DNA from 4 places in the Paenibacillus sp. E194 genome. Region 3 is predicted to be linked to each of the others. Evidence: riboswitches for the same ligand, from Rfam matches in the RefSeq annotation. Region 3 holds a riboswitch; each other region holds the start of a gene.
The links. A riboswitch is a leader RNA that binds a small molecule or an ion and turns the genes downstream of it on or off. The one in region 3 is predicted to bind cyclic di-GMP.

Region 1: another riboswitch for cyclic di-GMP. It lies ahead of AZ66_RS01405 (4'-phosphopantetheinyl transferase family protein); the one in region 3 lies ahead of AZ66_RS01230 (CAP domain-containing protein).
Region 2: another riboswitch for cyclic di-GMP. It lies ahead of AZ66_RS30510 (CAP-associated domain-containing protein); the one in region 3 lies ahead of AZ66_RS01230 (CAP domain-containing protein).
Region 4: another riboswitch for cyclic di-GMP. It lies ahead of AZ66_RS33350 (glycosyl hydrolase family 18 protein); the one in region 3 lies ahead of AZ66_RS01230 (CAP domain-containing protein).

What each region holds. Positions count from the first base shown of each region.
Region 1 is NZ_JMDX01000005.1:27,847-35,964, forward strand. It holds gene AZ66_RS01400 (non-ribosomal peptide synthetase) at 1-1,869, opposite strand, end outside; gene AZ66_RS01405 (4'-phosphopantetheinyl transferase family protein) at 1,860-2,615, opposite strand; cyclic di-GMP riboswitch class I at 2,699-2,785, opposite strand; gene AZ66_RS01410 (copper amine oxidase N-terminal domain-containing protein) at 3,353-6,460, opposite strand; gene catA (type A chloramphenicol O-acetyltransferase) at 6,697-7,359, opposite strand; gene AZ66_RS01420 (LacI family DNA-binding transcriptional regulator) at 7,448-8,118, opposite strand, start outside.
Region 2 is NZ_JMDX01000053.1:7,683-15,800, forward strand. It holds gene AZ66_RS09835 (ABC-F family ATP-binding cassette domain-containing protein) at 52-1,575, opposite strand; gene AZ66_RS09840 (helix-turn-helix transcriptional regulator) at 2,251-2,691, shown strand; gene AZ66_RS09845 (macrolide family glycosyltransferase) at 2,688-3,869, shown strand; cyclic di-GMP riboswitch class I at 4,343-4,432, shown strand; gene AZ66_RS30510 (CAP-associated domain-containing protein) at 4,643-6,268, shown strand; gene AZ66_RS09855 (S-layer homology domain-containing protein) at 6,326-7,237, shown strand; gene AZ66_RS09860 (DUF6612 family protein) at 7,406-8,118, opposite strand, start outside.
Region 3 is NZ_JMDX01000004.1:46,360-54,477, forward strand. It holds gene AZ66_RS01215 (alpha/beta-type small acid-soluble spore protein) at 115-402, shown strand; gene AZ66_RS01220 (NAD(P)/FAD-dependent oxidoreductase) at 473-1,405, shown strand; gene AZ66_RS01225 (class D sortase) at 1,594-2,211, shown strand; gene AZ66_RS01230 (CAP domain-containing protein) at 2,284-3,342, opposite strand; cyclic di-GMP riboswitch class I at 3,471-3,561, opposite strand; gene AZ66_RS01235 (SpaA isopeptide-forming pilin-related protein) at 3,691-8,118, opposite strand, start outside.
Region 4 is NZ_JMDX01000102.1:2,461-10,578, reverse strand. It holds gene AZ66_RS33350 (glycosyl hydrolase family 18 protein) at 1-2,313, opposite strand, end outside; cyclic di-GMP riboswitch class I at 2,423-2,507, opposite strand; gene AZ66_RS15365 (TrmB family transcriptional regulator) at 2,988-3,797, shown strand; gene AZ66_RS15360 (AzlC family ABC transporter permease) at 3,877-4,605, shown strand; partial or broken gene AZ66_RS15355 (AzlD domain-containing protein) at 4,596-4,923, shown strand; partial or broken gene AZ66_RS15350 (IS5/IS1182 family transposase) at 5,039-5,236, shown strand; gene AZ66_RS15345 (helix-turn-helix transcriptional regulator) at 5,383-6,048, opposite strand; gene sdaAB (L-serine ammonia-lyase, iron-sulfur-dependent subunit beta) at 6,638-7,336, shown strand; gene sdaAA (L-serine ammonia-lyase, iron-sulfur-dependent, subunit alpha) at 7,359-8,118, shown strand, end outside.

The DNA.
Region 1 (8,118 bases), on a different contig from region 3:
AATCTCACCGAGCTCCATGCGATAGCCGCGAATCTTCACTTGATGATCCTTGCGTCCGACGAATTCCAAGTTGCCGTCTGGCAGCATGCGCACAAGGTCACCTGTTTTATAGATTCGTTCGCCAGCTACGAATGGACTATCCGCGAACTTCTCACGTGTCATCTCATCCTTATTTAAGTAGCCGCGTGCTACGCCTTCACCACCGACCCACAGCTCTCCTACAGCCCCAATCGGCTGCAGCATGCCGTAATCATTTACAACATAAGCGGTTGAGTTCGTAATTGGCGTACCGATAGGAATTGTTCCGTCTCCCTCTTCCTTCATCAGATAAGAAGTAGAGAAGGTTGTATTTTCAGTAGGCCCATAAATATTCGAAATCTCAATCGGTGCACAGTCCTTAGCCGCTCGATAGAAGTGCTTGGGCGACATCAGCTCTCCACCGACGAGCAATTGGCGAAGCGGCGCAAATATGCGCGGATTGCGATCAACCAATTGAATGAACAGCGCTGTCGTCAAGAACATAATCGTTACCTGATGGCGGACGAGCGCTTGCTCCAGCTGCTCAGCGTCCAGTATCGTCGTCTTGTCGATGAGCACGAGCCCTAAGCCATTCAACAAGGAGCCCCAGATTTCAAAGGTTGAGGCATCGAAGACAAGCGATCCCGTCTGCAAAATACGGTCGCCTTCGCCAAACTTCACATAATTCGTGCGCTTTACTAGGCGAATGACATTGCGATGAGTCACCATGACACCCTTAGGTCTTCCTGTCGAACCGGACGTGTAAATGATATATATAAGATCTTCTGGCTGATTCACAGATACCAGATTATCGCTAGATTCATCAGCAAGGCTCGGGTCATCCATATGAACCTGCTCGATGGTATTTGGCAACTCGATATCTGACGAACTGCTTGTCAGTACCAGCTTCGTACGACTGTCTTCCAGGACATATTGAATGCGATCCTGAGGGTGATCGGGATCAAGTGGAACATAAGCTCCTCCCGCCTTGAGAATCGCTAAGATACCAACAACCATCTCTGCACTGCGCTCTGCCATAATACCAACAGACTGTTCACGATCGATGCCAAGCTTCCGCAGCCTGCGCGCCAATTGATTCGCACGAGCATTCAACTCGCAATAGGTCAACTCGCGATCATCTTCGATGACAGCTACTCGATCCGGGTTCAGCTGAGCCTGTTCCTCGAACAGCGCCTGAACCGTGAATGTATGAGGATATTCAGCTCGTGTCTGATTCATCCCCTCAATTAACTGGAGCTTATCCTGCTCTGTCAGCATTTCCAGTTCGCCAATACGCTTCTGAGGATGCTTCACAGCTTCATCCAGCAGCTGCAAGAAGTACTCCCCCAGCTTCTCTACCGTCGATAACTGGAACTGATTTTCCTTGTAATACATCGTGAACATCGGTAATGCGCCCGTTCCAGCTGCATGCTGAATGCAGCTGTGCAGGTCACAGTCCTGCGCTCCCTCTGGAAGCATGGGCCGAACATCTTCTCCGTACCAGCAATACGTTGCCACATCACTGTCAGAAGCTATTTCAGAGCAAGTCAGGTTACGTCCTTCTGCGCAAGCCGACAAGCTGTTATGAATGCTCATAATTCCTTGCAAGGTTACGTCGTCCTGACTGACTACTGTATGGTTGCCATTGCCGTGTCCCGCTTGAACGGCATGAAGAGTTACTTGCTGCGAGTTGTAGAACCGGGACAACAGCGTTGCCCACGCACTGAACATGACGGATTCCAACTTGACCGAATGCTCGGCCGAATGCTTCTTCAGAAGACGCATTGTCTCCTCAGGCAGCTCGATAGAATGTACGTCATAGCCTGCCAATCGTTCTACTGTCAATTCCATGAAAGCCAATTCTCGTCCTCTCCTTTATACGATCCAACCCATTTCGTAAACCTATGAGTCAACTGCTCCCATGTGATGTACTCTATTTGCTTGGCAAATTCCATATGCTGTGCGCACACAGTCATACTATAGCCTGTTACAGGAACGACATATTGCTTTACATAATTATGATCAACATTCCATAATTGATTATGTTGTATAGGTACAGCTGTCTCCTGCACAATCTCGAATGTGCTGGGAGGCAGGCTGAGACCCGTTCCTAATGCCTTCAGAACACTTTCCTTAGCCGTCCATATGTAAAAAAACAATTCCTGACGCGCACGACTGTCGTTCGTATTTGCAAGCAATTCCAACTCACGCGGCGAGCATATCAGCCTAGCCACGTCCATGTTCCATTCTCCTGCTTGCTCTATATCAATCCCGATTGGCGCTTCATCCAATGCCACTGCTATGAACGCACCGGCGTGAGAGATGTTGAAAAATACCGGATCACCCTCCACATATGGCTTGCCGAAGGGATGAGTGTGAATAACAAGTTCGTTATTCGAACATTTCAAGGTTTGGCATAGCAGCATGCGGGCCAATATGTCAGCCGCAACCGTGCAATAAAGGTCTTCACGGTTCCGAAGTCTATCTAACCTTTTGTATTTTTCAGGTGTAACGAACGGGATAAATCGATCCATCAATGAATCTATGTCTTCGTAGGAAGTACACTCGTCCCATTTTAGCAACACAATTTCCATCATTTACCCCAGCTTCTGTGCGCAAAAAAAAGGCCATTTAGAATAGCCTTGTCACCAAATAACCGTTGTGTGGCTACCGCAACATAAATGGCAACCCGGCCGCCGTAATCCATGAAGATGTTAGGCCCGAGGTTTTGCGTCCTCATCTTTCGAAGAGTTTGCCTTTAAATCCTGATGTTGTTCTTCTTGATGTATCCATTGCGTGTCGCAGATCGATTATCAGGCAAGAATGTCATAGCAATGTTACGCACTAGTTCTTGTGACATGTATCGCGTGAATAGGTCTAAAGTACATATTACATATTAGCATGTTGGAAGGTCGCTTCCCCTATCCAACTCAAGACCCATATTTTATATCGGTTGCTCGAATGAAAAGATTAATACTTTTTCATAACACTTTTCAATTTTTCGACACGAAAAATCATTTTTTGTCATTTTATAGTCATTTTCAAGGTTGTTTCACCCTATTTCCGACAAAAACACCCCTATTCTCTCTATCCTTGCTCCCATAAATTCGTGCAATTCCCTCCAACTGCTCGACACATTTGTCGATTTCTTTATAGAGCCACTACTGCTTATCCCCCTCTCCCCTACCAATTACCTAATAGACAGCGCTGTAGTCATTTCTTACTCATTACACAACTTCCTCCACTCTTGGTGATACATAAAAAGCCTCGGAAATCATTCCGAGGCTCTTATTGAATGTCATCTATTTATCTTCTCTATTCCACATCATGAGGATTAATATCCGTCACCAACTGTCATTTCGTTGGATGCAGTGGACAGCGCATTCACCGTTGCACTTCGTCCATCTGCTATGGACATCACGAATACTTTATAGGCAACGCCTGTGCGAATCGGATTGCCATATGCATCATTATCGGACAGCGAGAATATGGTTGAACCATCGCCTGATACACTAACCAATTTATAATTACTTCCTGCCACACGATTTGCCTGATCCAGGTTGAATGAACCCGCTGAACCGGAAGGAACGGCCATCACTGCGTAATAGGCAATTCCGTTGTCGCTGCCTGGCTTCGTGAAGTAAGCCTTGAAATCATTCACGCCTTCTCTCGATGCAAACACGTTCGTAGGTGCCTGAACAGATTGATTTACCAAGGAAAATTCACCAGAAGGTGAAGACAAAGCATTCGAGGAGCCGCTTCTATCATCAGCTACCGTAAGCACGAATACCCGGTAAGCAACACCTTTTTGAATGTCGTTGCCTTGAACATCCCGCAAGCCGGTTGTTAGCGATTGTCTTACATAGCCACTCTGATTCCCAACCCGAATGTAGCTGGATGATCTCACCTGTCCCGCACTATTTGCGTCGAATGCATAGGACTGGTCTGCACGGACGACCATAATACGGTATTCATTTACGTACGAATTACTGGATGGTGCATTAAAACCTACTTCAATGTCGCTGGCATTACCGTTTTTGCCAATAATCTTCGCTTCTACATTCGTCACAACATCAACCGAGGCATTGCCTTTAAGCGTCACCTCTGGAGATGGAGCAGACAACGCATTGTTCGCTTGGCTATTGGAGCTTACAGACAGAACAAATACCCGGTAGCTATTGCCGTTGCGAATTGGTGCTCCATCTACATCTCTTGCATCCGCATCGAATACATGTGACAAACTGCTGCCACTCCGATACACGACAGCTGAGTTCCAATTATTAACTCGATTGGCCTCTGTTAGATTAAAACGGCTTGCATTGGAAGACTTCACGACCATGACGCGATAATGGTTCACATTCGATTCATCTGCGGCACGGTTGAATGTTACCCCCAGGTTCCGTCCATCATTGTAGTTGCCGCCCATACTGCTTGCCGATACGTTGGTTGCAGGGTATACCGTCGAATTGTTCGACAACGTAATCGTATCGGAAGAGCTGGACAGAGAGTTCACATAGCTGCCGCGTCCGACAGACAGCACATATACTTGGTAGCTGGTTCCGTTACGGATCAGATCGCCATCTACGTCTCTCGCAGTAGAGCTCAGCTTAAGGCTGACGTCTCTGCCATTCGTGTTCATCGACGTGTAGTTATAGCTGGACACGTTGTTCGCTTCGGATACATCAAAGCGGTACGATCTGCTCGTCTTCACAACCATAATCCGATACTGGCTAATATTCGATTCATCCGATGCCCGGTTGAAGGTAACCATCATGTCGCGGCCGTCATTATAATCTCCGACATCGCTTACTCTTACATTGGAAGCACTGTACACCGTTGAGTTATTCGAAATATTGATGGAGTCAGATGCGCCCGACAATGCATTGTAATCAGAGTTGCTATTCGATACCGACATGACGAACAGGCGGTATGTTTCCCCTCTGCGGATTAGTGAGCCATTCACATCACGCATATTAGATGGCAATGTTGAAGTAATGCTATAGCCATTCTTCGAGACATCATAATAATTGCTAGATGAAACCCGGTTAGCTTCATTCAAATCAAAGCGATAAGCATCCGAATATTTCACAGCAAAAATCCGGTAGTAGCTTACGCGCGATTCATCGGAAGAGCGATTAAAGCTGATCTGAATATCGCGTCCATCTCCATAATTGCCCACTTGGCTAACCTTCGTAATCACTGGAACACCAGCTGATTGCCCAAGCGTGATCGAAGATGAGCCGGAGGATAGCTTATTAGCATACGAGCTCGTATTGCTGACAGCTACGACAAATACCGTATAAGGTACGCCATTGCGAATTAAGTCACCCGCTGTATCTCTAGTTGTCGAACTCAAGGTTGTCGTCAACGTCGAGTTGCTGGACTTCGAAACGGTCGTATAATTATTGCTGGATACGCGGTCTGCTTCATAAGCATCGAAACGAGATGCATCCTTCGTTTTGACGACCATGATCCGATAGTCTTTAATTTGGTTGTCGCTAGAAGGACGAGTGAAGCTGACCTGCATATCGCGGCCATCGTTATAATTCGCCACATTGCGCACTTGCACATTCGTTGCCGCCGCAACCGCATTGTCGCCTAACGTAAAGGTTGAAGATGGGTTCGAGAGCACCTGTTGGCTGCTCGATCTGCCCACTGACAATACATAAGCTTCATACTTCACATTCGTGCGGATGTAGTCTCCGTCTACGTCACGAGCGCGAGAATCCAATTTGACTGCAGGATCGTCACTATTTTTATTCACGACTGTATAGTTGTTAGAAGATACGGAGCGCGCCTTGTTCAAATTAAAGGAGTTCGAAGCTTTGACAATCATGACGCGATAATGGTCAAGATTGCGTTCATTCTGCTCCTTGGAGAAGCTGACACGAATATCGCTGGCATCTCCAGATTGGCCTGAGATCTGTGTTGTCACATAATTAACGCCTCTAAGATCGCCAGAGTAGTCGGGCTCATCTGGGTATGTCGGACGATCCGGATATGTTGGTGTGTTGCCGGAAGTTACACGCACGACTTTTGCTTTATTGTCATAGTTGATTGTTGCGCCCAACGATTCACTAACGAAGCGTACAGGAACCATCGTTCTGCCCTTCATTGTATTGGCTGGAACATCCATATAGACAGTTTTGCCATTGACCGTTGCCGCTGAGGAGCCTAGTTTCAGAATTACTGAGGTGCTCCCTTTGTAAGCTGTTACCTTCTTCGTTTTGTAATCGTAGCTTACACTGGCGCCAAGCGACTGGAAAATAACTGCCATCGGCAACAGCACACGACCCTGCGTGTATACCGGTGGCTGATCGGTACTAATTTTGCTTCCGTTCACATATACGGTGTAAGTTGCAGGCGCTGCTTGCACAGCTCCGGGCGTTACCATAGTAAAGCCCAGTGCCACAGCAACAAAACCTGATACTAGTTTCTTCACTTTTTTCATCCTCCTAAGTTGCAATCATATCCAAGTCTAAAATTACCACCTGCAACTTAGATGCATCAAACAAGGAAAATGTTTCATACTCCTTTATAAATTTTTAAAATTGTGACAAAACTGTGACAGATCATCATTCACAGATTCCACATCAATGAAAAAAGCCGTTGGAACAACGGCTAATTATGGCCTTGTTCCAACGGCTTAATTACTTTGCTCAATCATGCGCATTACTATTACTTCGGATCATCTACCCATTCCTTGCTATGATCAGCGAATCGCTGCAGCTCGCCAACGAATAAGCCTGCATGATACCCGTCGCACACCGCATGATGCAGCTGCAAGGATACGGGCAGCAGGACTCGACCCGTTTGCTCGAAATACTTTCCAAATGTGATGATCGGCAACAAATACGTCCCTTCATTGAACACATTCAAATTGAATCCCGTAAAGCTTACCCATGGAATGCAAGAGATAGGGAATGTATTTGCAGGCTGATCCTTTTTACCAATTAGTCCCTTCACCTTGCCATACTGCCCTACATCCGCTAGGTAGCTTTCGTGGAAAGCATGGAATTCTTCCATATATGGGGTCCATAGACTAGAGAACGTATTGTCCTCAGGATGGAAAATTGTGAAGCTCGGGTTCATGCTCTCCCAATATCCAAGCTCGCCATCCTCATCATAGGAAATTCGGAAATCGGGATATGCATTCACAATCTTGGCAGTCATATGAATAAGCGCCGGATAGAGCTTCTTGTTCTTAACTCTCAGATTATCGAGCAGTACCGTAATATCGATATTGGCCGTCAAACTGAATGTGCATCTTGTTTCGTTCAAAAAATGAGTATAGTAAGGTTTTCTATTCCACGTATCGATATCAATCAAATGGAACTTCATGGTTTTAGCCTCCTAAAATGATGTTGTCATATTAGGAGGCACATCATCCGCCTTGACCATAGCTCACCCTTCTTCCCTAAGTTATAGATCAGTCCAACTGCTGCGAGCTGCGTGTCATCGCCACACTAGACTCTCTAACAATGAGACGGGGCTCAAACTGCACGCGTTCATATACACCGCGCTTCTGTTCGATGATCCGGTTAAGCAGCAGTTCGGTCGCTACTCTGGCGACCTCTGCTCCCATGATCGACACAGAGCTAAGCCGTGGCGTCGTAATCGTTCCCCACAAAATATTATCAATGCCGACGATCGCAATGTCTTCTGGAACCCGGATCCCCAGCTCCTTGAATCGGTTCAGCAGCCCCATCGCAATCATGTCATTCCCCGCATAGATCGCATCCGGCATTTTCGTTAGACCTGCGAAATAATCAGCTGCCTTCAATCCCGTTTGCATCGAGAAATCGTCTCCGAAATAGACCAGAGAGCTATCTATTTGCGGGAGGGCATCCTCGTAGGCAAAGAAACGCTCCTCAATGATATGCTTCGGCGCACCCGCGTACGCAATCCGCGTCCGGCCTATGTTCATGAAATGCTCCATGACTAGCTTGCCTTCTTGCGTAGATAGACTGACGATATCCGCCTTCACATCGTCACCGAGCTTCTTCCCATAGTTAATAACGGAGATCGGAATGCTCGATTTATTAATCAAGTCGGGCAGGGTTGCAGGATAAGCAAGCGGTAGCACAATCAGGCCGTCCA
Region 2 (8,118 bases), on a different contig from region 3:
GCAGCTTTCTGCAATCTCCCTACTATGGTCGATCTGCAAACCGAGTGGCCCTTACTTCAACGACCACACCTGTGTAACCCAATCTGCATAAAAGTCAGGCTCATGAGATACCAGCAGCACTGAACCATTGTAGCTGCGCAGTGCCTCTATAAGGGCCTCCTTCGCCCGAGTATCCAAGTGATTCGTCGGTTCATCCAACACGAGCACATTGCTGTCCGTCAGCATCAATTCGCATAATCGCACCTTAGCCTGCTCTCCGCCGCTTAGCGAGCTGAGCGGCTGCCGAATATGCTCCTCTGTCAACCCAGTCATCGCAAGCAGCTTGCGTATCTGCTGATGTGTCATGTCTGTACGGAATGCACATAATTGATCAAGCGCGGACTCGTCGGATACGAACAGCTCCTGGGCAAAATAAGCGACCTTCACTCGCTCTCCTTGACGAACATTGCCATGCAGTGGGGTTAATTCCCCAAGCAGCGTCTTAAGCAGCGTTGTCTTGCCAACCCCATTATGACCGACAATCGCAATCTTCTCTCCTCGTTTCATCGACAGATTCAGAGGCAAGCATAGCGGCTTCGCATAGCCGATTTGCAGCTGTTCAGCCCTCATAATTCTACCTTCTGGCTCCACATGAACTTGGAAGGAAAATCGCGGCTTCGAACCAGAAGTTGGGCGATCAATCCGCGTCATGCGTTCAAGCATCTTCTCACGGCTCTTGGCCTGCTTCGCCTTGCGAATCTTATTTTTCTGGACAAAATCTTCGAGTCTGGAAATTTCCTTCTGTTGTCTGCTGTACGCTTCGTGCTGCTGCAATTTATTAAGCTCGTATACACTGCGGAATGCCTCATAATTTCCGACATAACGCTTAATGTTCTGGTGTTCGACATGGAAGATCGACGTGGCAATTTCATTTAAGAAAGAACTGTCATGGGAAATGACCAAGAAGGCTTGCTTATACCCCTTCAAATAGCCCTTCAGCCAATCAATGTGCACCTCATCCAAATAGTTCGTCGGTTCATCCAGCAGGAGCACATGAGGCTCTTCCAAGAGCAATCTCCCTAGAAGCAGCTTCGTGCGCTGACCTCCGCTCAACTTCTCGACATCTCGATCAAGACCAATATCAAGCAGCCCTAAGCCAGCTGCGATCTGTTCCAGCTTCACTTCAATCTCATAAAATCCCGAATACTCCAGTCGATGCTGAAGCTCCCCATACTTGGCAAGCCACAACTCCAGATTGTCAGCATCTTCGGCCATCTTGTGTGCCAGCTCCATCAAGTTCTGTTCCATAGCATAGAGGTGGCCAAATGCCCCGCGCAAATAATCGAGCACGGTCATCCCAGGCTGCAGATCAATATGCTGCTGCAAATAACCTACCTTCACATGAGGCAGCCACTCCACCTTCCCTGCATCCGGCAATAGCTCACCGGACAGAATGCGCAGCAATGTTGACTTGCCCGCACCGTTGCTGCCTACAATTCCGGCATGCTCCCCCGGAAGCAAGCGGAAGCTAATATCGAGGAATACTCGTTTATCTCCATAAAAATGGGTTACTTCTTCTACAGATAACATACTCATCTCATTCTCTCCTTTGCATGTGCGTTAATGATGCTCAACGCCAGGCGAGAGAACAGCTTCATAAAGAAAGTATTTGCTTGTGTGTATGCAAAAAAGGGCAAGGCGAACGAATCGCCTTGCCCTATACAAATAGCCCATAATAGGTAGTTCAATATGTCCTTAGTGCTGCAGGCCAATACGAACAGACCGTGTCTGTTGGTTCCGCTTGGTTCTGCACCCAAAGTTCATGAACGCATACTTGTATATGAAAAAAGGAATCGGTTCTTTATCCACTGTTCTTCGATTTGGCGTTAAGCTAAAAATGGGCAGACTTCTCCCGTCTTAAGCCAATTTCCGTTGAAGAACAGTTGACAATACCGCCATCCCCTTTCTAATCCTCATCATCATAAAATGGTATTACGAGGAAAATCATACACGATCATGGCTCGTCCTGTCAAGAATATGCAAAAACCGCCGTTCATTACTGTATTAATTTGATATGATATGGACGAATTACAGTGCAGGAGTATTGGACACGAGGCGTTCTTGGACGAGCTTGTACCTTAGGTTCATTTGACCCGCAAAATCGAAGTGTATGAATACTTCGCCACAATTCTTAACATAAACTGTTGCGAACTGTTGATAGATTTCCACCTTGGTTCTTCTATATATTTAATGTATACGGAGATGAAAAATATGATTGGTATGAATATTCGTGTGTTGCGTAAAAAGCATAAATTCAGTCAGGAACAATTAGCTGAGAAGGTAAACGTATCACGACAGACCGTAGCAAAGTGGGAAAACGGGGAGGCCTTGCCCGATATTTTTAAATGCAGGATACTCGCTGAACTTTTTCAAGTAACCTTAGATCAATTATCCCGTGATATGAGTGAAGAAGCGGCGAATCAGCTCGCTCCCAAGGGGAAGCAGTTCTTTGGTGTTGTGAAAGTAGGAGATCGGGGACAGATTGTCATTCCTAAACAGGCACGCGAAATGTATCAGATTCAAGCTGGTGATAAGCTGATTGTCTTGGGAGAAGATGCAACAAAAGGAATTGCTCTCTTAAAAAGTAATCATTTCATGGAATTTGTAGAGATGATCCAAAAAGCGGAGCGGGAGGTAGATGAATCAGAATGAGCAAAATTGTATTTTTTTCGATACCCGCGCATGGTCATACCAATCCGACCATTCCGGTGGTAGCCGAGTTAGTCAATAGAGGCCATCAAGTTTGGTACTATTCCTTTCTAGAGTTTCAGGAAAAAATAGAAGGTGCTGGTGCTGCATTTATTGCTTGTGATGAGTTCTTGCCCCAGCTATCACAAAAGGAAATGGATCGTAAGGTTGGCAAAGATTTTACAGCATTAATTGAGATGGTTGCCGATACGACCATCGCTTTGGATGAGAAGGTATGTAAGGAATTAAGGGAAATTCAGCCGGATTGTATTGTATCCGACTCTATATGCTTTTGGGGAAAATTATTTGCTAAAAAACTAGAAATTCCATATGTTTGTTCGACTACTACCTTTGCTTTTAACCAGTATACTGCGAAACTGATGAAGCGTGGTTTCATCGATTTATGGAGAATGATCGTGGGTTTGCCCCGAATGAACAGAAAAATTCAGTTGTTAAAGAATCATGGGTATGAAATAGAGAATTTTGTATCGATTGTTCAAAATAATAATGAAACAGACACCATTGTCTATACCACGAAAGAATTCCAACCGATGGCGGATACGTTTTCTGAGCGATATGCTTTTGTCGGACCTTCCATCAAGCAGTCTCCGTCGGTACAGAATATTAAAAGGGATAGAAAACTAATCTACATTTCCCTTGGGACGATACTGAATCAAAATCAAGCTTTTTACCAAAACATTATCCAGGCATTTGCAGATACGGACTATGATGTTGTGATGTCAGTTGGTGAAAAAACGGAAATTGCTTCTCTTGGCAACATACCAATAAATTTCACAGTGAAAAACGTCGTAGATCAAATATCGATATTACAGACAGCAGATGTATTTATTACCCATTGCGGTATGAATAGTACGAATGAAAGCCTGTATTTTGGAGTTCCAATGGTTTTATTTCCGCAACATAGCGAACAAGGATTAGTGGCTGATCGGGTTGCTCAACTGGGTGCAGGTTTAAAGTTGAAAGGAAAGAAGCCAAAATATGTGGCAGCAGCGGTATCTGAGGTGTTGACGAATCGGACATATCAGGAAAATGCGCAAAAACTGTCAGAAACTTTTCAGAATGCTGGTGGTGTAGTAGAAGCGGCCAATGTGATTCTAACTAAAATTGAAGTGAAATCTTAATGGTGTCCGATAATTACGTATTGAACTATAGACAAAAAACATAAAGAATCCCGCGGTATAGTATATCACGGGAGTTTGTCTTCAATCTAACTGAATTCAATGGAAATAGCCTTAGAAATATGGTCTCGACTGTTAGATGAAAATAATGTTGTAGACTGGGAGAGCCAATGAAAAAGACAATTGCCGAGCGATAACTCGTACATCACATATGTATTCCCGGAGCAAGCAGATCATTCCCATTGCGAGGTCTTTTCTGCATAGATACTGCTGGTAGCCTGAATGAGAGAATAGTAGATCGATCACTTTCGTGATCCTTTTTTAAAATGGGGCAGCTTCATTGAAGAAGTGCATGACTAACATAAATATCGTACTGGGTTGATAGACGTGGTACTTGATGAATTTTGCGTACCTATAGGCACAGTTGTATACAAGCTGTTCATTAACATGTTACTATAGACATTTAATCTGTAACATTTGGATAATGGCAAACCCTAGCGAAAGCAGGGGACGCAAAGCCACGGGTCTAATGTATTTCACAATGCGATGACAGCCGGGTTGCCCTAATTGCGACATTACGTGCGTCTTTTTTTAGTGCGCTGCCATTAGGGTGGCGCTTTTTTTGTGCTATTGTAAAACGTCCCCGCTGTTCATCTCATTTGATCGCAGAATGTAAAAGAATAGGAGATGAAATGATGCGGCCATGTTGTACAGCAACCAACAACGCAATGTACCAAGAACAGCATAAACACATTAAAGCAGGAAGAATGCGGCGTATGACGATTACAGCTAGCGCTGCGCTGTTAGCCGGGATACTTATCTATCAGCCGACCCTTTATGCAGCGGATAAGCTGGTCGGTAGTAAGATTACTGTCACGAAAACGAACAATGCTCCGCAGGCAGGGGCAGACCAACTGCAAGGCATCACCATAGGAATGAGCGAGGATCAACTATTCCAAAAAATCGGACTGCCGGTTCGCAAGGATCTAAGTGAATATGGCTTCGAGTGGTATATTTACAATCAGGATTATAAACATTACTTACAAGTTGGTGTTCAGGATCACAAGGTCGTTGCACTCTATACGAATGCGAATGATTCTTATGGCAGCATTGGATTCGGTTCAACCAAGCAGGAGGTAGAGGTAGCCTTCGGATCTTCCCTCAGTCAAATTAGGAAAGGCAATACGATTTACAATATGGACAACAGCGGACAATATAGCCTGCACAAGGTCGGCGGTATGTATGCAACCGTGTTCTATGATCTCCATCAAGGGAATACGGTGACGGCTGTCCAATTTATTGCCCAGGATGTGGAACTGGCGTTCAAGGGGTACTTTGGCACGCCTAGCAAGCGATTGCAGACAAGCTTTGAGCAACAAATCCTCGATTTGGCTAATGCTGTGCGTGTCCGCGAGGGCATGAAGCCATTGAAGTGGAATGAAAAGGCTGCGGGAACTGCTCGCAAGCATAGCGACGATATGGGGCTGAGAAGCTTCTTCGATCATAACAATCCGGACGGCAAATCACCGTTCGATCGGCTGAAGGCGGACGGAATCGTATACCAAAAGGCAGGGGAAAACATTGCTGCTGGACAGTCGAGTGCCATCTTCGTTCACGGGAACTGGATGAACTCGAAAGGACATCGTTCGAATATTTTGGGAGACTTTTCTCATCTAGGGGTGGGTGTGTACTTCGGGGGGAATTCAAATGTATATTACACACAGAACTTCGTCACGCAGAATTCCGTCGACGATAAAAAGCCCGATCCCGATGTTGTATCTCCTAGCCTCAGCAAATCTAAGGTTCTGACAGGAGATCCATTCGATGTAAAGGTCGAATATTCTGTGTCGGAAGCAGTATATTCAGCTTCATTCAGTCTTACTTATGACAGCCGCTTGACTCTCTTAGATATAAAGCCAAGCGTTACGATGGCTACCTATCAAAAGTTGAACTATCCGGATGTCCCACTTATCACGACAAAGAACATAACCGATTTACCTAATGGCCAGAAGCAATTGGATTACTCCGTAAATCTCAACGGAGGCGCTTATGAAGGAGACGGCGACATAGCAACCATCGCTTTCTTGAGCGACCAAGAAGGGAAATATACCTTCAATCTTGTAAATGCGAATCTGTTCAACGCAAACAATGAACGGATCCGAATCGGTTACATTCACTCGTCTACCGTTGATGTCATCAAGCCGTCTGTTCCGAATCCGAAGCCAGAGTTGCCTATTTCGTCTTCCTCATCTGAAGGCTCTAGAGGTTCTAGTAGTTCTACACCTTCGACTTCTGTGGGAACAATTCCAGCCGGTAAGACGATGAAGGCAGGATTACTGGCAGAGACGATGAAGGAGCATGCAGTGAATGCGGAGTTCAAGATAGATGCGAATACCGTGTAAAAACAGCTGCAGGACAAAAATGCCAAGCAGGTTCAACCCGATATTAGCGATGTAAGCATGAAGGATTACAATGAAGTCTCCTTCACGCTGGACAAATCGGCCGCCAAACTGCTGCAGGAATCAGGCAAGGATTTGCTTCTGTCTACAGCCGAATTCGATATTACCATTCCGAATAAGTCTATTGTGGAACTCATCGGAACGAGCGGACTCGAGCTTGTGGTGTCTCTTGCAGAGCATAAGGACAAAGGTTTTAGCAAGCATCATAGCGAGACGACCTTTACGTCTCCGATGATCACGATCCGTGGGCCGCAAGAAGCAAAGAATATCCTGTTGGAAATCTCCTTGAAGCTGATGGAAGCTACAAAAGATATTCGTAAGGCAGGCGTGTACGCAGAAGCTCAAGGCGTAACAACCAATGCTTGGAGCTATAAACTGGCCGGAATGAAGGCAGCTGATAAGAAGCATATTTCCTTCCAGATCACGCAGTTCGGCACCTACACGATTGCAGAGCATGCAAGATCCTTCGATGATCTTACTGCACATTGGGCAAAGGATGAAATTGAAGTCATTGCAGCTCACGGACTGATGCGCGGCAAAGACAGCATACACACATTCAAGCCGAACGAAGTTATTACCCAAGCGGAGTTCGCCACCTTGCTTGATCGCTTGACGAATAACGAAAAGACTTGGGAACAGCGGATTGCAGAGCCTGGGGCACGTAAACCGATTACTCGCGAAGAAATGGTCGTGATGCTTACGCGGGCATTGAAAATTGATCTGTCCCATTCAAGCGCTTCGCTTGGATTTAAGGATGAAGCATACATCTCACAGGATGCAAAGACAGCCGTTGTGTACGCAGTGAGCAAAGGACTTATCAAAGGAACCACCGATAACAAACTTGATCCGGCGGGAACGCTCACTCGAGCGCAGGCGGCACTCGTCTTGTACCGCGTGATACACGAGCAATAAGATATTCATCATGACACAAAAAGCAGAGATCCTAGATTGTCACATAGGATCTCTGCTTCTTTTTTCCTTTTACGGGGTGTACCGCGTGATAACAGCAATGCCGTCGGAACTATATTTTCTCAGTCTATAACTTTATTTTCTTTCTTCATCGATAATCGAAATCATATCTTATTGAGCGTTGTCGATAACATCCTTCGGCACTTTAATTTCAGCCACTTCGTTATGCTTCGTAATTGTGCTTGTCACCTTCATGCTGATCGAAATCTTCTGTCCATTCTCTTCCCCTTCGAGCACAAGTGTAAAGTCGCTCTTTGTCGGGAAGTAGGTTTCCATATTCACGCCATATGTCATGGTAAGCGTCTTAACATTCATCTTGCCAAGCGCTTCCGCAGCTTCTTCACCAGATGACTCGGACAACAGCGTCTTCGCCAACTCCTTGCCTTTATCGCCTGATACATCCGTAGTCATGATGTATTCGTTGCCTTCCTCGGTAATCTTCGAATCTTTCTCTAGCGGCTTGAATTTGTCGAGATTTTGCGTCAAGCTCATTTGGCTTTTAATATTCGTTTCCCACTGGCCCTTCAACTCATCCGGAACTTTCGCCCATTCGCCATTGACCTGAGAGTATGCTCCTTCTTTGGTGAAGTATTGTTTAATCGTTTGGTTCGTTTGGTCTGACACAATAGACGTATCTTGATAGAAACCAAGCGGTTCCTTTGTGAAGTCAGTTTTGATTCTAATATCCGATTTTTCTTCTTTGCTGCTGTCGCCTTGAATCCCATTCACTTGCTCAACATGGACATCCATTGAATAGCTCTTCAACGTTTTATCCGCATCCGTAGCCTTTTGAATCAATTCTCCTGCCGTAGGTGTTGAGTTAC
Region 3 (8,118 bases):
CTGGATTAATTCTCCATAGTATATTCCTACTCCTCTTCACTTCTTACATAATTTCGATTGGGAGGGGGAATGTATGAAGAGTAACTATTTTGAAGACACAGGAGGAACACGGTTATGTCCCGAAGAAGTCGTCGAAAGCTGCTTGTTACAGGTGCCGAGAACAGCGTCAATGCTTTTAAAGCCGAGGTCATGCGCCGCGAAGGATTTGCAGTAGATCCGAACCGGCCGAATGATGTCAAATATGAGGTAGCTAAGGAACTGGGTGTGCCGTTGCAAGAAGGGTACAATGGACAGTTGTCAACGGAAGATGCAGGCCGCGTTGGCGGACGAATCGGCGGCTCGATGGTGCGGGAGATGATTCGCCTTGCTCAGGAGAATTTAACGAAGCAGCAGGGGAAGTAAGATCTCTTGTTTGGCATGCCAGGCATTATTTCAAGAAATAATCATTCAGCAAGGGTAGGAGTGTCTGCTTATGTGCTATGAGAGCATTATTATTGGTGGCGGCATTGCCGGACTGCAAGCTGCCATTCAGCTGGGGAGGTATCGACACCGCGTGCTGGTGATTGATAGTGGTTATGGCAGATCGACGATATGCCGTTCCTACCATAATGTGCTCGGATGGCCTGAGGGAGTGTCCGGTACTGAGCTTCGTCTTTTGGGTAAACAGCAGGCCACGTCGTTAGGCATACATCTGCTTGATGATACCGTGACGAGTCTCGCACCTAATGGCGAGCGTGGCTTCACCGTGACGACAACAGAGAATGGCCTCTTCACAGCAAGTACACTCCTGCTCGCCACTGGAATCGTGGATCGGCTTCCATCCTTGCCCAATCTCATGCCTTGCCTAGGCCTTACGGTGTATGTGTGCCCTGATTGCGATGGTTATGAAGTGAGCGGTCGGCGAACCATTGTGCTTGGTTCTGGCACTACAGGAGCTGATATGGCACTAACGCTATTGTATTGGACCCGTGACGTCGTCTATGTGAATCACGAGCAGAAGCCCTTGTCTGCTGATCAAATGCACCAATTGGACGCTCAGCGAATTGAAGTAATTAAAGCACAGATTGAAGAAGTAGTATGTGAGGCAGAAGGTGTCTTCCGTGGCGTGAGACTTTCCGATGGAAGGATCATTGATGGAGAGCGTGGATTTGTTGCCTTCGGAGGCAATGAGGTGAAGTCCTCCCTCGCAGAGCAGCTTGGGATAGAACGTCATGAAAATAAACACATTATGGTGGATCCACGTACGAAAATGACCAATGTCCCCAACGTATGGGCAGCAGGAGATGTATGTGTGCATTCGGAACAGGTTACGATTGCGATGGCGGAAGGTTCACAAGCTGCCATTTGGATGCATAAAGCAATCCGTCAACAGGCTTCCTCTAAAGAAGGATCCTCATCACCTTAGATTTTGCCAATGCCACCTTCCAGCATCCGATTGCTGCATTTGAGTTTCACTGCTGCTATCCGATTCCCTACGAAATCGCACCTACCATCATGGTGAGTTATGGAAAACATATTGCTACATACGGTACAATAGAGGCACAGACATAGTGCGTTAAGGGGGTGCCTCTTATTACGAAGAAGAATCAAATCATGTCCAGACTGCTTGGTTTCACGGCTCTATTGTTTCTCCTTGCTGGGTTAGCTCTTATCCTATATCCGAAGTGGAATCAATACAACGAACAACAAAGAGAGCTTCGTCTCCTTACTGAGTGGGACAACTTGCCGCAAGACAGCATTCAAGTAATCTCCAAGACACAAACCGATTCAACCACACCAAAAAAACGGGAGCCTAAATCCATTGACGGTCTCCTAGTATATGGGGCAATATCGATCGACAAAATCGATCTGCGAGAACCTATGGTAGAAGGAGCCACACCTGCTTCTCTCAAGGTTGGAAGTGGAATCGTTGTCCCCGGCCGAATGCCAGGCGAGATTGGCAACTTTGTATTGGCGAGCCATCGCAGTCTGACATTCGGCAGACACTTCAACAGGCTCGATGAGTTGAAAAAAGGCGATAAAGTTCAATTAGAAACATCAGATCAGACCTACACGTATACCGTGCAATCGAAATCCGTCGTGACCCCAGAAGACCTGTCCGTTCTCGATCAGAATCCAACAGACCGGGAGCTGACACTCATCACCTGTGATCCAATCGACACAGCCACACACCGACTTATTGTGAAGGCTGTCATGGAGAAGACTCCTTAAGCCGCATCAATCAAAGACGCCTCCAACACCACTGTTTCTGTGGGATTGAAGGCGTCTTTTTACCACGGCCTGCTAGCTTCGTGGTGTATAGAAGTTTTCCGTGTAGTAGACTTTCGATTTACCTCCGAAAAATACGCCTACACCCATCCGCGAATAATCCCCTAATATGTTAGCACGGTGCCCTTCCGAGTTCATCCAGTTCTCATGAACGAAGATAGCACTCGTCTGGCCAGCGGCAATATTCTCTCCTGCGGACTTATATATGATTCCGTCTGCCTTTATTCGATCGAACGGCGACTTGCCATCCGGGTTATTATGATCGAAGAAGCTTCTTACTCCCATATCACCGCTATGCTCGCGTGCTGTTCCCGCGATCTTATCGTTCCATTGCAGCGGCTTCTTGCCATTGCGTACGCGAACCGCGTTCGTTAAATCGAATATTTGATGTTCGAAGCTTGTCCGCAATTGCTCGCTAGGCGTTCCGAAGTAGCCCTTGAACGACAATTCCACAGCTTCAGCAATGAATTGGACAGCTGTTACTGTACCGCGCTGATTCAAATCATAGAACACCGTCGCATAAGCGTCGCCCATCTTGTGCATACTGTATGTTCCGCCGTTATCCTTGTAATTGTAGATGGTATTCCCTTTCTTAATTCGGCTGATAGAAGACCCGTAGGCTACTGCGACTTCCTGCTTCGTCGAACCAAATCCAATGCTGCCATAATCAGCCTTAGCATTCGAGTATAGGGCTACAACTTTCTTGTTGAGCACACCGACCTGCACATATTGCTTATAGTCCTTGTTATAAATGTACCACTCGAACCCGTACTCGCTTAAGTCTTTGCGTGTTGGTTGTCCCAGTCGCTCGAAGAGCTGCTTCTCACTCATACCGAGCGAAATGCCCAGAACCTTGACTCCTGCCGCCTGTGGCGCATTCAATTCTGATGCAGCAGCCCCACTTCCGCTTGTTGCATCCGCTGCATAGAGAGTTGGCTGTGGCATGAACATGCCGAACAGCAATGCAGCACTAAGCCCTATTGCAATTCGTCGCTTGGTGCCTACTAATGATTGTTTTTCTTCTACTTGCCAGTTTGCGTTGTTGTCAGTTGTTGCCATACAACGTGTCCCCATTCTTACCATCTCCCATTCTTTGACGTTATCCGCTCGAATGAGATGAACACCAGGGGCGCTTCTTGTATATACAAAAAAGCGCCACCCTAATGGCGGCGCACTTAAATAGACGCTCGTATTGTCGCAATTAGGGCAACCCGGCTGTCATCGCATTGTGTAAATGCATTAGACCCGTGGCTTTGCGTCCCCTGCTTTCGCGAGGGTTTGCCATTATCCAAATGTAACCGTTATATGTCTATGGTAACATGCAACAGAACTGCTTGTACACACCTGAACGATTGTAATCTTCTGTATGTGGACAGAATAGTAGGATGCCCGCCAAGGAACTCTCCTTGGCGGTTCATCACATCAACGTCTTACAAATAATCGCTTCCGAGCAATCCACATGAGTGCTGCGGCAGTAATTAGAATCATACCGACGATTGGCGATACAGGCGCTTCTTCACCAGTTTGCGGCAGCTTGCCGCCCGGTTTAGGATTCGGCTTCTTCGAATCCGTCTTGGCTCCTAGATCTGCATCATCCGGACTTCCTTCATCATCCTTGTCACCGTCTGGATTGCCCTTGTTTCCGCCCGGCTCCGTCGTATCTTCTGTATCTGGATCAGTTGTCTCACCAGGTACAGTTGGTCGATCAGGGTCAGTCGTCGTTCCAGGATTTGTTGGCGTCTTTGGATCTGTAGGATCGACGATCTGCCCAGGGATCGTTGGAATGTTCGGATCTGTCTTGGGAGGTGTCTTGTCGCCTGGCTTGCTTGGCTCCCACGGTTTGTAAGGATCCGTCTTGCCCCCTCCATCGGTATAACGGACATTCTCAACCGTAACGACAGTCAACTGTCCTCCCGTAATTTCGAACCCAATCCATGTAGTATTGCGAATATAGCCGCTCGGCGCCTCAGTTTCTTCGAAGAAGTATTTACCCGGCTTCAAGGCTGGAAGGAATGCTTCTCCGTTCGTATCCGTCGTCAGGATTGGAAGCTCTGCTCCTGCCTCATTTTTAACCAGTTGCTTCTCCTCATCCAGAAGGCGGAACTTAGCACCAGACAGCTTTTTCTCTTTATTCTCATATGCAATCTTAATCACCTTCACTGAACCCGTCGGCGGTAAATCAAGTGTATTACGTATCATGACTACTGCTTCCTTGCCAGCGTTCACATCAAACTCGATTATTTCCAAGTTCAACACATATCCGACTGGCGCCTTTGTTTCTTCTGCATAATACTTGCCCGGATTCAGGTTCGGAATCGTGACTTCGCCATGCTCATTCGTGATTAGCAGCGGCAATTCCAAGCCTGCTTGATCCTTGACTGGCTGCTTATTCGCATCCAGCAAACGGAACTCCGCACCTGGCAATTTCCTTTCTTCATTGGCCGCATCAACTTTAACCAACTTAGCAGTTCCGGTCTTAGGCACTTCAGGCTCACGTGTATTCGGTACCTTCACTTCAGCTACTGCCTTCTTGCTTACTGTGAATTCAAATAAATCACCGTTCAACACATACCCTACCGGTGCCTTCGTTTCTTGCGCGAAGTATTGGCCTGGATTCAGATTGGTAATGATTAATTGGCCATGTTCATCCGTTACCAACTGTGTCAATTCTTTGCCTGTTTGATCCTTGGCTGGCTGCTTATGTGCATCAAGGATACGGAATTCTGCACCAGGGAGTGTAGTATTCGTGCCTGCCGCCACTTTAATGATTTTCACCGATCCTGGAACCAGTTTGTTCAAGACGGTAACCGGTGTGTCCGTTCCGTTCTTGACTTCAACTGTAATCGGCTGAGTATTGAGCACATACCCTTCTGGCGCTGTCTTTTCTACTACATAGTAGGTGCCGCTCTTTAAATTGTCGAAGTTCAGGATACCATCTGCAACAGTTTGCTTCGCGGCAATGATATTTCCTTTCGCATCTTTAAGGACAAATTCCGCACCAGAGAGCAACGCACCGCTAGCTGCATCTTTCTTCGTTACAGTAATGGAGCCAGGAAGTGGTGTGTTCTCAACCGTACGCGTTGCTAGTGTTGTCTGATCCTTTTTAATATCAAATTGAATCGGCTTTGGATTTGAATCCAACTTATATCCCTCAGGAGCCTTTACCTCAATAAGTTGGTATTTGCCTCCGGGTTGGAGATCTTTCAGCCTAAGCTTCCCGTTTTTATCCGTCTGCTCATCCGTTCTACCAGGAACATCCTGATACACGTCATGTTCATCCTTTAATTGAAGCTTGAAGATGGCGCCCTGCAGCCCCTTGGATGGATAATCCGCATCGACCTTGGTCAACTCGAATTCCCATACGCCTTTCGTGTTTTTGATGACTTCTATTTGCTCGTCTTTTTTGAACGAAACAGAGCTCCAACCATCACCTTGAATAAAATATCCTTTTGGCGCTTCTACTTCTTTGAGCTTATATTTTCTAAATCTCTTATCTGTAAAAGTTGCCTCACCATTCTTATCAGTAACCAATTTTTCTAGTAAGACAGTTCCCGATTGATCATAGAGTTCAAATTCAACTCCTGGTAGCGTGATTTTTTCATTGTTTGCATCTACTTTTTTAATAATTAATTTACCGCGTCCTGAAGGGTTTGCTCCCCCTCCAGCTCCAGAGAGACTCACCTGAATTTGTGCCTCTTTGTTACCTTGACCAACTGTCTGCCCCTTAAAAGACACATCATTGGTAATGACATCACCGTCATTAGCATCAATATAGGATTGATACTCCATTCGGTACGATGTTTCCAGACTGTCAAGGTACGTAAGTGTGAAGGTTTGCCCGTTAAATTCAAGCTTCGCTACACTGTCCAGAGGCTCAACCAGTGTCCCGCCAGTCTGTGCTCCTGCCTCTCCCGCTCCTAGCTTATAGAGCTTAATCGATTTTTGATCCAATGTGTGACCCTTTGATAAGGTATCTGTTAGAACCGCACCTTTGTCAATAAAGGACTGGCTTCGGTTAATGGAAACTTTCCATAATGCAAGATCAGATTTTTCACCTTTCCCTTGCTCGCCTTTCTTGGATACATACTCTCCGCCAAATGCCGGTGGAACTTCTGCCGACTTCTCGAATACTTTCTTCCCGGCATCGCCCATATCATACATTTTTGCATTATTCTTATAAGTTTTATATACCTGTTTACCTTTCAAACTAGTATCATACGTAATACGATATGCCGTATTGATCGGCTTCTTCGTGAAGGTAATGACGATACCGTCTAGACCGTTTTCACTCACATTTTGGAACGTATAATCGGAGATCTCCGTTCCTTGCTTAACGTCATTTTCTCCGCCATTAAGATTTAATTCATACACCTTCAAGGAACCCGTTACAAAATCTTGCCCCTCTGTGTAGAAGTCCTTAACGACTGCCTCCTTAATCTCATTTAAATTGTAATTGAAGTCAATTTGCCATGTGATCACTTTTGTTATCGCATTGTAGCTGCCTGTTTTGTCTCCATTTGTAACCGTATATTTATCCGGTTTCGCTTTTCCAGTTACTTTGATATAAGGAACCTGAGGATCTTTTTCATTCCAATCCACAAGTTTTGCCGTGTTGATTTCTTCCTTTGTGAATTTATTAGGATCAAACTTTGTTACATATGAGATCTTATGCTTTGTTTTGATATTCTCGATGAGAATTTCAAAGCCTGCAGCTGTCTTTGTTACGGTGTAATCTTTCCCTGCTACCAGCTTCTTCTGTGTACCAGCCTCTTCAATTACAACGCTGCTTGGTACAAAATCAAATACATCCGTACTGAACGTGTCTTCAATTTTAACTTTATTCATTTCTTTACTATCCGAGTTAATTGTTAATGTCCAAGTAACCTCTTTATTCTTAAAATCAACAACACCGTCAGATTTGCTGAAAATGACCTGAACAATCGGTTGTTTTCCAACTTCTGTTGTACCATCATGTATTTCCACACTATTTGTAACCTCTGTGCTGTCGTACACGCGGTTAACAGATTTCGTTTTGTATTCAATTTTATAGGCACTGCTAATCGATTTGTTGAATTTCAACTCAAAACCGTCCGTTGTTGGTACGACGATGTAATCTTTCCCTTGTTCAAGTGCAGGGATCGATTTCTCCACAGCTGCGCCTGAATCCTTGATTGTCATCTCTTTAACGACAAACGATGTTTCATCCAGCTTTTGAGAATTACTCTGATCAAAGATATCCTTGATCCACGCATCCTTTTGATCAATGGTTCGCTCATTATAGTTGTACTCAATTGTCCATGTAATCGTCTGTGTACTAGAATCGTAATGAACGGATTTCTTGTTCAACGGTTTGCTGAATGTAATTTCCACTTCTTTTGTAACTTCATAAGGCTTGGGAAGCGTATCTCCTGTCAGCTTCGCTGAATTTTTAAATGATTTCGTTCGATAGTCAGGTCCATCTTTATAGCCAGACAAGTCAGTAATTATCGTTGCATACTCAACTCGATAAGCCTGATCGATATCGCCAAATGCAATACTAAATTTGGAATCTTCAGGATTTATCGTAAACTTGCTAGTAACATCGGCTCCCTTTATCGCTTCACCACCATCACGACGAACGTTGATTTCGTATATTTTGATGGAGGATTTGTCTAATACTAAGCCATTTGGAAACTCATCTTCCAATACTGCATTTATCATTTTTTCACTGTTTCGATTCATTTCGATATTCCAATTGATATTTTTCGGATTTCTCGTCTTATCTGGTGAGCCAGATTTGGTCATATTGCTTTCATTTTTACTTTTGAAGTTAATGATGAAGGAAAATCCGATATCATCAAACTTGATTTC
Region 4 (8,118 bases), on a different contig from region 3:
TTGCACTTTGCCGTCCGCTACTTGATGCCCAACGGGCTGAACAAAGCCAAGATTGAAGAATTTCACGCCGGTATCCTCGGAAATTCTGGCAAGGTTAGGAGCGCCGTTGTTGGAATAGCCCGGCTTGGTAACCCATGCAACCATGTCGATGAATGGGGAATTGATTTGCTTCGGCCACTCGATTCCTTGGCCAACCCCAAAGTCATACCCCGGTGCTGTCGTTTCGATAACGGTAATGGTACGTTGTTTCTCGACCGTTAATCCTTGCGAGTCCGTAACGGAGTAAACCAGCTCATACTTGCCGGCTGCATTCGTATTGACTTCTCCCGTCACGGCAATATGGGATGTGAGATCTCCGTCTTCTGCGTCCGTAGCCGTTACGCCAGCCAGCTTATCAAAGTTGTCGCCGACTGTAAGCGTCAGGTTCGTTACGCCATGCAATACAGGCGGTTGATTCTTGCTTGGAGCTTCATCACCCCAAATGAGTTGTCTGTTCATTTCTGGGCTGTTATCCGACACCCGCTGAACCAGCTCCATGCTTGTAATCTTGGCATCTCCCTTTAGTTTGAACGTATAGGATCTGCCAGTTTCAATCGTTTTTGCATCATAGACCGATTTCAAATCGACGACCGTGTAACCGTTCTCATTAGTTACGATACCCGCCAAATAATCGCCGGAAGTCAGCGGCCCATCGGCTTGGATGTAAAGCTTCGGCAGCTTAACCGTTTTCGCGCCTCTTTCCACGGCTCTCAACACTGAATTCGATTCGGTCAAGGACTCGTTATTGAAGAGGGAAATTTCAACCCCTTTATTGTTGCCCCAAGCTTCTGTATACGATTTCACATCTGCCGTAACGTCCAGCTTGGTATATTTAATTTCATGGGTTGTCAACGGCTGGCTTCCGAAGAGGCCTTCTTTCGTTGTCTTTGTTAATTTGTCACGCTTGGTAGGATTCGTAGTAGGGGCATCGTTGGAAGCCATCCAAGCAATTACGCCGCCCAGACCATTCTCGAGCACATATTTCGTTTTCTCTTGAATGGATCGTTCATTGTCATAGGTGTAGAATACGCCAGTTGTCCCATCATACAGATAGGGAGCTTTGGCTGCATCATCCCAATATTCCTTGAGATTTGGGTAAGTGGCCTTTAGCTTGTCAAGGTTGCGATAAGACCAAATCCCTGTTCGACGGCCGGCGTCCCCAATGGTGAGCGCTGCTTCGCCAACCGCGCCGCGGGATGGAGACTGATCCGCATCCTTGGCGGATAGTGCCGCTTCGCCGAATAGTCCTGGATGACTCGGATCGGATCCTTGCGACACTTTATCCCAGCCGCGAGTGTAGTAGGCCGCCCCAATCACAATCTTGTTCGGCTCGGCACCTTGCTCAATCAAGTATTTTACGCTTTCGTCGACCGACAGGTTGTTGCCCGTGAGCGGGTCGTTCGGATTCGTATACAAGCCAGTATGATGGCCGCTTACTTCATCCCATGCGCCGCGCATGTCATAGTTCATAATGTTGGCGAAGTCTACAATGTTGAACAGTCTAGGCACATCTATGCCGATATCGATCTTGCTCTTTGGCGCCGGAAGCGCAACAGACAGTTCATACGCTTTCCCAAGCTCGGATCCTTGCTTATTCAATGCGTTTTTGAGGTCTTGCAGGAGCAAAATATAATTGTTTTTATCCTCCGGCGTGGCGTATTTCGTGCCTTCATCGTTCTTATTATCGACCAGATCAGGCTGTCGAATTTCAGCTGGGAACTCCCAATCGACATCCACGAAGTCCATGTTCGTGTACTTGATGAATGTCATCACATTTTGGATCAGATTCGCCCGTTTTGAAGCATCGGCCGCTACGACAGAGAAGTCGCCTGATTTCGACCATCCGCCAAGAGAGATGCCAATCTTCAGATTCGGGTTTTCTGCGCGCAATTGCTGTAGGGCGATAAGGCTGCCCGCATTGGCCGCTTGCCATTGTACGCCTTCCTGGCCGACAGGCGCTTCTACAGCCGCATCTTTGTCCGTAAAGACAAGGTTGCCTTGGGCGTCAAAATCGAGAAACGCATAGTTCAAGTGGGTTAATTGATCGCCAGGAATATCCTTGGGATAGAAGTTCCCTTGTCCTCCCCAAATCGACCAATCGCCATAGTACATAACATTCCGGATTTCCTTTGTCGCGTTTTTGACCACAGGTTCCTGTGCTGCGGAAACAGCCGACCCTGCATAAGCCGGTGCCAACGAAGACACGAACATCATGATGGTCACTACCGTCATTGCGAATAATCTCCGGGCACTCTGCTTTTTCCTAGTCTTCATCCGTTACTCACTTCCTATCAATAGATTTTATTAATAGGCAGCTAGGGTGGGGGATCTTGCTATAACTATACAAAACAACGCATACGACTAATAGGGTTAGGATCTATTAATCGGCAACTGGCTAGCATAGAATTTCTTCCTTAGCCCCTTTAGTTTTGCGTCACTAGATTTCCCTAGCTTTGCCTAGTAATATCTGTGCAAACATGCATACTCTTGCATAACGATACATGTTTACACCGTTAAATATACAGCAGTTTCGCGTTTATTTAATGGGTCATACGGATTATTTGTGAATATCTGAACATAGTTCGATATTATTATTCACTTATAACCCTATCATGTTAAAATCCGGATGCGATAAGAGGATGTTATATGAATTCCATATGGTTTGATGTTGGGCATCAGCCCCGTAACTGCGCCGTTCTCTCGATATTCCCTGCAATGTATTTTTACATATTCCAAATTTGCGATAAGGCTTGGGCAGTAGGTCTAAAGGGAGGGGGTGAGACTATTTAAATTTGGATAAACGATCCAGAGTTCGTAAAATGATAACCGAGTGTAACTTTCCTTATAAGTCAAATTAATGCAATCAATATCGTTCATTCGCTATAGCTTTGACAGCTAATTCATTTTATTTTATAGTAAGTAACACACTAACTACTAAAGGAGTTGCCATGGAAGAACTTTTTAAAGAACTTCAGAAATGGGGCTTTTCACAATATGAATGTAAAGCGTACATAGGGCTTTTGAAAAACTCCCCTATAACCGGATATGAAATAAGCAAAAGGTCGGGTGTGCCTCGTTCAACGATTTATGAAGTATTGGCAAAATTAATGGATAAAGGTGCGGTGTACACAGTACCTTCTGACCCCGTAACCTATGCACCTTTACCAGCAAAAGAGTTAATCCATCGATTGCGTAATGACTTTGACAATTCTATGGATTATCTTGAAAAGAATTTATCTGCGTTAGAAAGTGAACAAGAAGTAGATGTTATTCGACGCATCAGCAGTGATGAGCGCGTTGTGGCCGAAATGATTGACATAATCGATAAAGCTAAAAAAGAAATATGGTTGTCGATCTGGGAACCACAAGTCGCTTCGATAAAAGGTGCTATAGATGAGCGGATAAAGGATAATATCCACGTCTTTTCTATTCTTTTTGGAGCACCTGAGATTCAGCTTGGGGCAACTACTCATCACAATTACATGGCTCCAGAAGTAGCTGAGGAACGTATGAACGGCCGCTTAACGATTGTTGCACGAGATAATGAAGAAGTCTTAATTGCAAATTTCGCGCCAAATACACCTGCATGGGCGGTAAAAACGGAAGACCCGGCACTTGTGTTAATCGCGATGGAATACATCAGGCATGACATTATGTTCTCAGAATTAGTGAAAGAAGTGGGCCCAGAGAAAGCAGAAGCGCTTTGGAAAAACGCTCCTAACCTATTTCATGTTGTTACCGGGAAACGGTTCAAATAAATTGAACCGTATTTTCTTTCACTTTTTCGTAGTAGTTAGTAAGTTAGCTTCTAATACTTGAAAATAAAGAGGGAATGAAATGAGTCTGTCGAACGTCCAAATGAATTCGTCTCCGAGAGATGAGGATAGCTTTATCCAAGGAGTAAAAGATTGTGTCCCCACGCTGCTGGGTTATTTAAGTATCGGATTAGCTGCAGGTGTGATCCAAAAGACTGCGGGACTTAGCATCACTGAGATCGCTCTGATGTCTATGATTCTCTATGCTGGCTCAGCTCAGTTTATTGCTGCGGGTATGATAGCAGCAAGTAGTTCGATTACTGCCATTATTATTACGATTTTCTTTGTCAATCTTCGTCATATTTTACTTAGTGCCGCACTAGCACCTTATTTCCGGCATCTTACTCCACTTCGCAACATGCTAGTAGGTACTCTACTCACCGATGAGACATTCGGTGTCGCGATTACCGAGGCGGCCAAGAGAAAGCGAATCAGTGAGAAATGGATGCATGGTCTCAACATAACCGCTTATGTAAATTGGCTTGTAGCGAATCTAGCAGGAGCATTTTTGGCACAATGGATTTCGAATCCGGAGAAATTCGGACTAGCATTTGCCTTGCCAGCTATGTTTATTGGCATTCTCGTACTCTCCATGTTAGGGCGAAATAGAATCAAACTTGATATCGTTGTCGCAATTATTGCAGTGGTCATTGCTGTGGGAAGTTCTTTCTTTTTGTCCAGCAGTATGGGCGTTATTGTGGCTACAATTATTGCTTCAACAATAGGAATGGTGGTAGAAAAATGGAAGTAAGATGGGACATTTTTTTGATTATTCTAGGCTCAGCTTTTGTCACGTTCATTCCAAGGGTCGTTCCTCTTATGGTGCTTAGTCGTTTTGAATTACCAGAATGGGCAATGCGTTGGTTAAATTATGTTCCCATTTCTGTAATAGCAGCTCTGATAGGTCAAGAGATATTTATCCATGACGGAAAGCTTACATCTCTTACCAACAACATTGAATTTTTTTGCAGCCATACCGACTTTTTTAATTGCGATAAAAACAAGAAGTTTATTGGGAACCGTACTGGGCGGTATTATTTCCATTATCATTTTACGCTTATTGTTTTGAAACTTGATACTAGAGTTTTATCGAGGATACATGGCTATGAGTATAAAATTTTATATGCGCGCTGTAAAAAGGGTCTAGTGGCTGAAATACCTACTGCCAAAAACTACACACCTAGCAAATGGTATTCCAAGAGGGAGAATTTTTCAAAACAAAGGCAAAAGAACGCTACAAAATTGAGGCGAAGAACAGTGAACTCAAACATAGACATGGGTATGGCGTAGCGTTATCCTTAGATCTTGTTGGCATGGAGTTACAAGGCATAATGGCAATCTTCGCTCTTAACGTGAAGAGAATAGTAAAGCTACCGAAGTGAGAAGCCAGTGGTACAGGCTTGTGTATACAGTGAAAAAGACGACTATTATCCCATAAATAGAATAATAGTCGTCTTTTGTTTCGCTCTACGGCCTCGGATTGATCCAAGGTTGTATTGCTCGATTTATTGTTCTGATTCGATTGGGGCTACTTGTCGTTGCGAGATATCATTTGATGATAACGATAAACACTTGATTCCGACATTCCCATTATTTCAGCAACTTCATTTATTGTACCTTTAACTTCAAATACCCCGTATTCCTTTAATTTGAAAATAGCAAGTTTCTTTTGTTCAGGTGATAACTGAGCACCGGATTCTAATATATCTTTATCTATTACTCCATAAATGATATTACGAATATTATCGGTAAGTTTTTCAATAGGTTGTTCCTGGTCAGTTTCCTGTTCGATAAGATCTATAGCTGAACTTAGATTGGCCAATTTTAATATATCCTTTGCGACTTTTCTATAGACATCCGCATCAAAATTTATACATAAAAGACCTTGTAATTGACCTTCACGATCTTTTATAAATAAAGTTGATGAACGGAATTTTTTACCTCTTGGTCCTTCTCCAACATAATCTACAACATAATCCTTTTTTAAATATACCTTTTCGTTGATTAATTTTTTTGCATAGTCAGTTAAAGGGCCATTTAAAGATCTTCCACTTAAGTCTCCATTGACTATGTGACCGATTTGAGAACCCCCATTAGGATTTAAAACATGTAATACAAATTCATAATTAGATCCCAAAATTTCCCCGAAATAATTCATTATGTTTTGATAGTGTCGAAATAGTTCATTATCCATTTAAGTATTCCTCCTAATCAGTTATTCCTGAATTTCATTCACTATGAAATTGCTCGCGAATTCATATTCAATTCCAAGGTTGAGCAAAATCTCTTTCAATAAAAGATGCGCTTTACTTCTCGTACATAGATGCGTTCTTCTTTTTTCAGCTATAGACAACCCAACTTCGGGTCTTTTATCGGCAAGGTTTCGTTTAATGAAGAAGCCAGCATTCAAAATAGACAACCCTATTATAACTTATAACAAGTTTTTTAGAATTTTAAAAGGGAGAAACATTAAATTTGTAATAAAAAATTCCGATAAAAATAATTTATTATCATTTGTTTGACTGCATGAATATCTATGTGGTACTCTGTCTGTGTAGTAATAAAAAATAATTACTATAATAAATTATTTCAAATTATGTGAGAAGGATCAGAAAACATCGTTGTTTTGATGGCATTGATTGCAACGAGTATGATTACAACGATAATTTATCCAAGTATTCAATTCGTACTAAGAAAGGGTTTGATGATTCTTAGTGTTACTTTTGAAAACCCTTACATGGTGGGCGGGTGACTAGTATGGCAACTATGGGGAGGAAACTAATATGAACATGAAATTAGTACCTGTTAAAGAAAAAAGGGTTGTTAATTACAAAAGTTGTTTTGATGTGATTGGACCGGTTATGATCGGCCCCTCCAGTTCACATACTGCAGGTGCCTTAGCTATTGGAACAGTTGCCAATAAATTATTTCAAGGTCTTCCAAAAAAAGTTGTGGTAAGGTATTATGAATCATTTGCTGAAACCCATAAAGGACACGGAACTGATTTTGCAATTATTGCTGGTATATTAGGATTTGCTGCCGACGATAGTAGGGTGCCTGGTGCTATTGAAATAGCAGAATCTAAAGGAATTGACATTACCTTTTTAGAAGAAGCAGGTGATAGTCCTGCCGGTCATCCGAATACTGCAGATATTTATCTGGAGGATGGAAATCGAAATATTAGAACAATGGGAACTTCAGTCGGTGGCGGATTAATTGAAATTAAACATATAGAAATTGACGGGTTTAGCTTACATCTTCAAGGGCCATTGCCGGTTATTATAGCGATTTCCGAGAGAGATGACCTTGAATTTATATTACGCAGGATCTTTAAACAATATAATGTGGAAATTAACAATTTTAATAGTTTGGAGAAGTCAGGAAAATATTTATATCAATTTGATGTGGATTCTCAATTATCTAGTGATGTTCAGAAGGAATTGGGAAATTCCAGCGGTGCAGCTAACATCATTATTCTTTAATTAGATTAGGGGTGAAAAGTTTATGTACATGACTATAAAGGAAATTATCGATGCAGCTAATCAAAGGAAAAAGCCAATTTATGAATTAGCAATCGAGCAGGAAATCGAGCAAACTAAAACTTCTTATGAAGATGTTTGGAGAAAAATGGAAAGAAATTTAGTGACTATGGAGAATGCTGTAAAGAAAAGCGCTGAGGGCAATGGAGTATTTTCTCCGACCGGTTTATCCGGAGGGGATGCTGTTAAAATAAAACAATATCGTGAAAGTGGAAAAACCCTTTCTGGAGATTTGATGATGCTCGGGGTCCAAAACGCTATCGGAGTTAATGAAGTAAATGCGTCGATGGGAGTTATTTGTGCAACTCCAACTGCAGGTGCAAGTGGGACAATTCCGGGAGTGCTGTTTAGTATTCAAGATAGTTTACAGTTAAGTCATGAAGACAAGGTTCATTTTCTATTCACTTCAGCTTTATTAGGAATGATAGTAGCAAATAACGCTTGTATTTCCGGAGCCTTCGGAGGATGTCAAGCTGAAGTAGGTAGTGCCTCAGCAATGGCTGCAGCAGCAGCAGTAGAAGCTGCCGGAGGAACACCTCAGCAATCTTCTGACGCTTTCTCAACTGCACTGCAAAATTTACTCGGTCTAGTTTGTGATCCGGTTGCAGGCTTGGTAGAAGTTCCTTGTGTAAAGAGAAATGCTATTGGAACGGCTAATGCCTTAGTAGCAGCGGACATTGCATTAGCGGGCGTAACCAACATCATTAATGCTGATGAAGTAATTG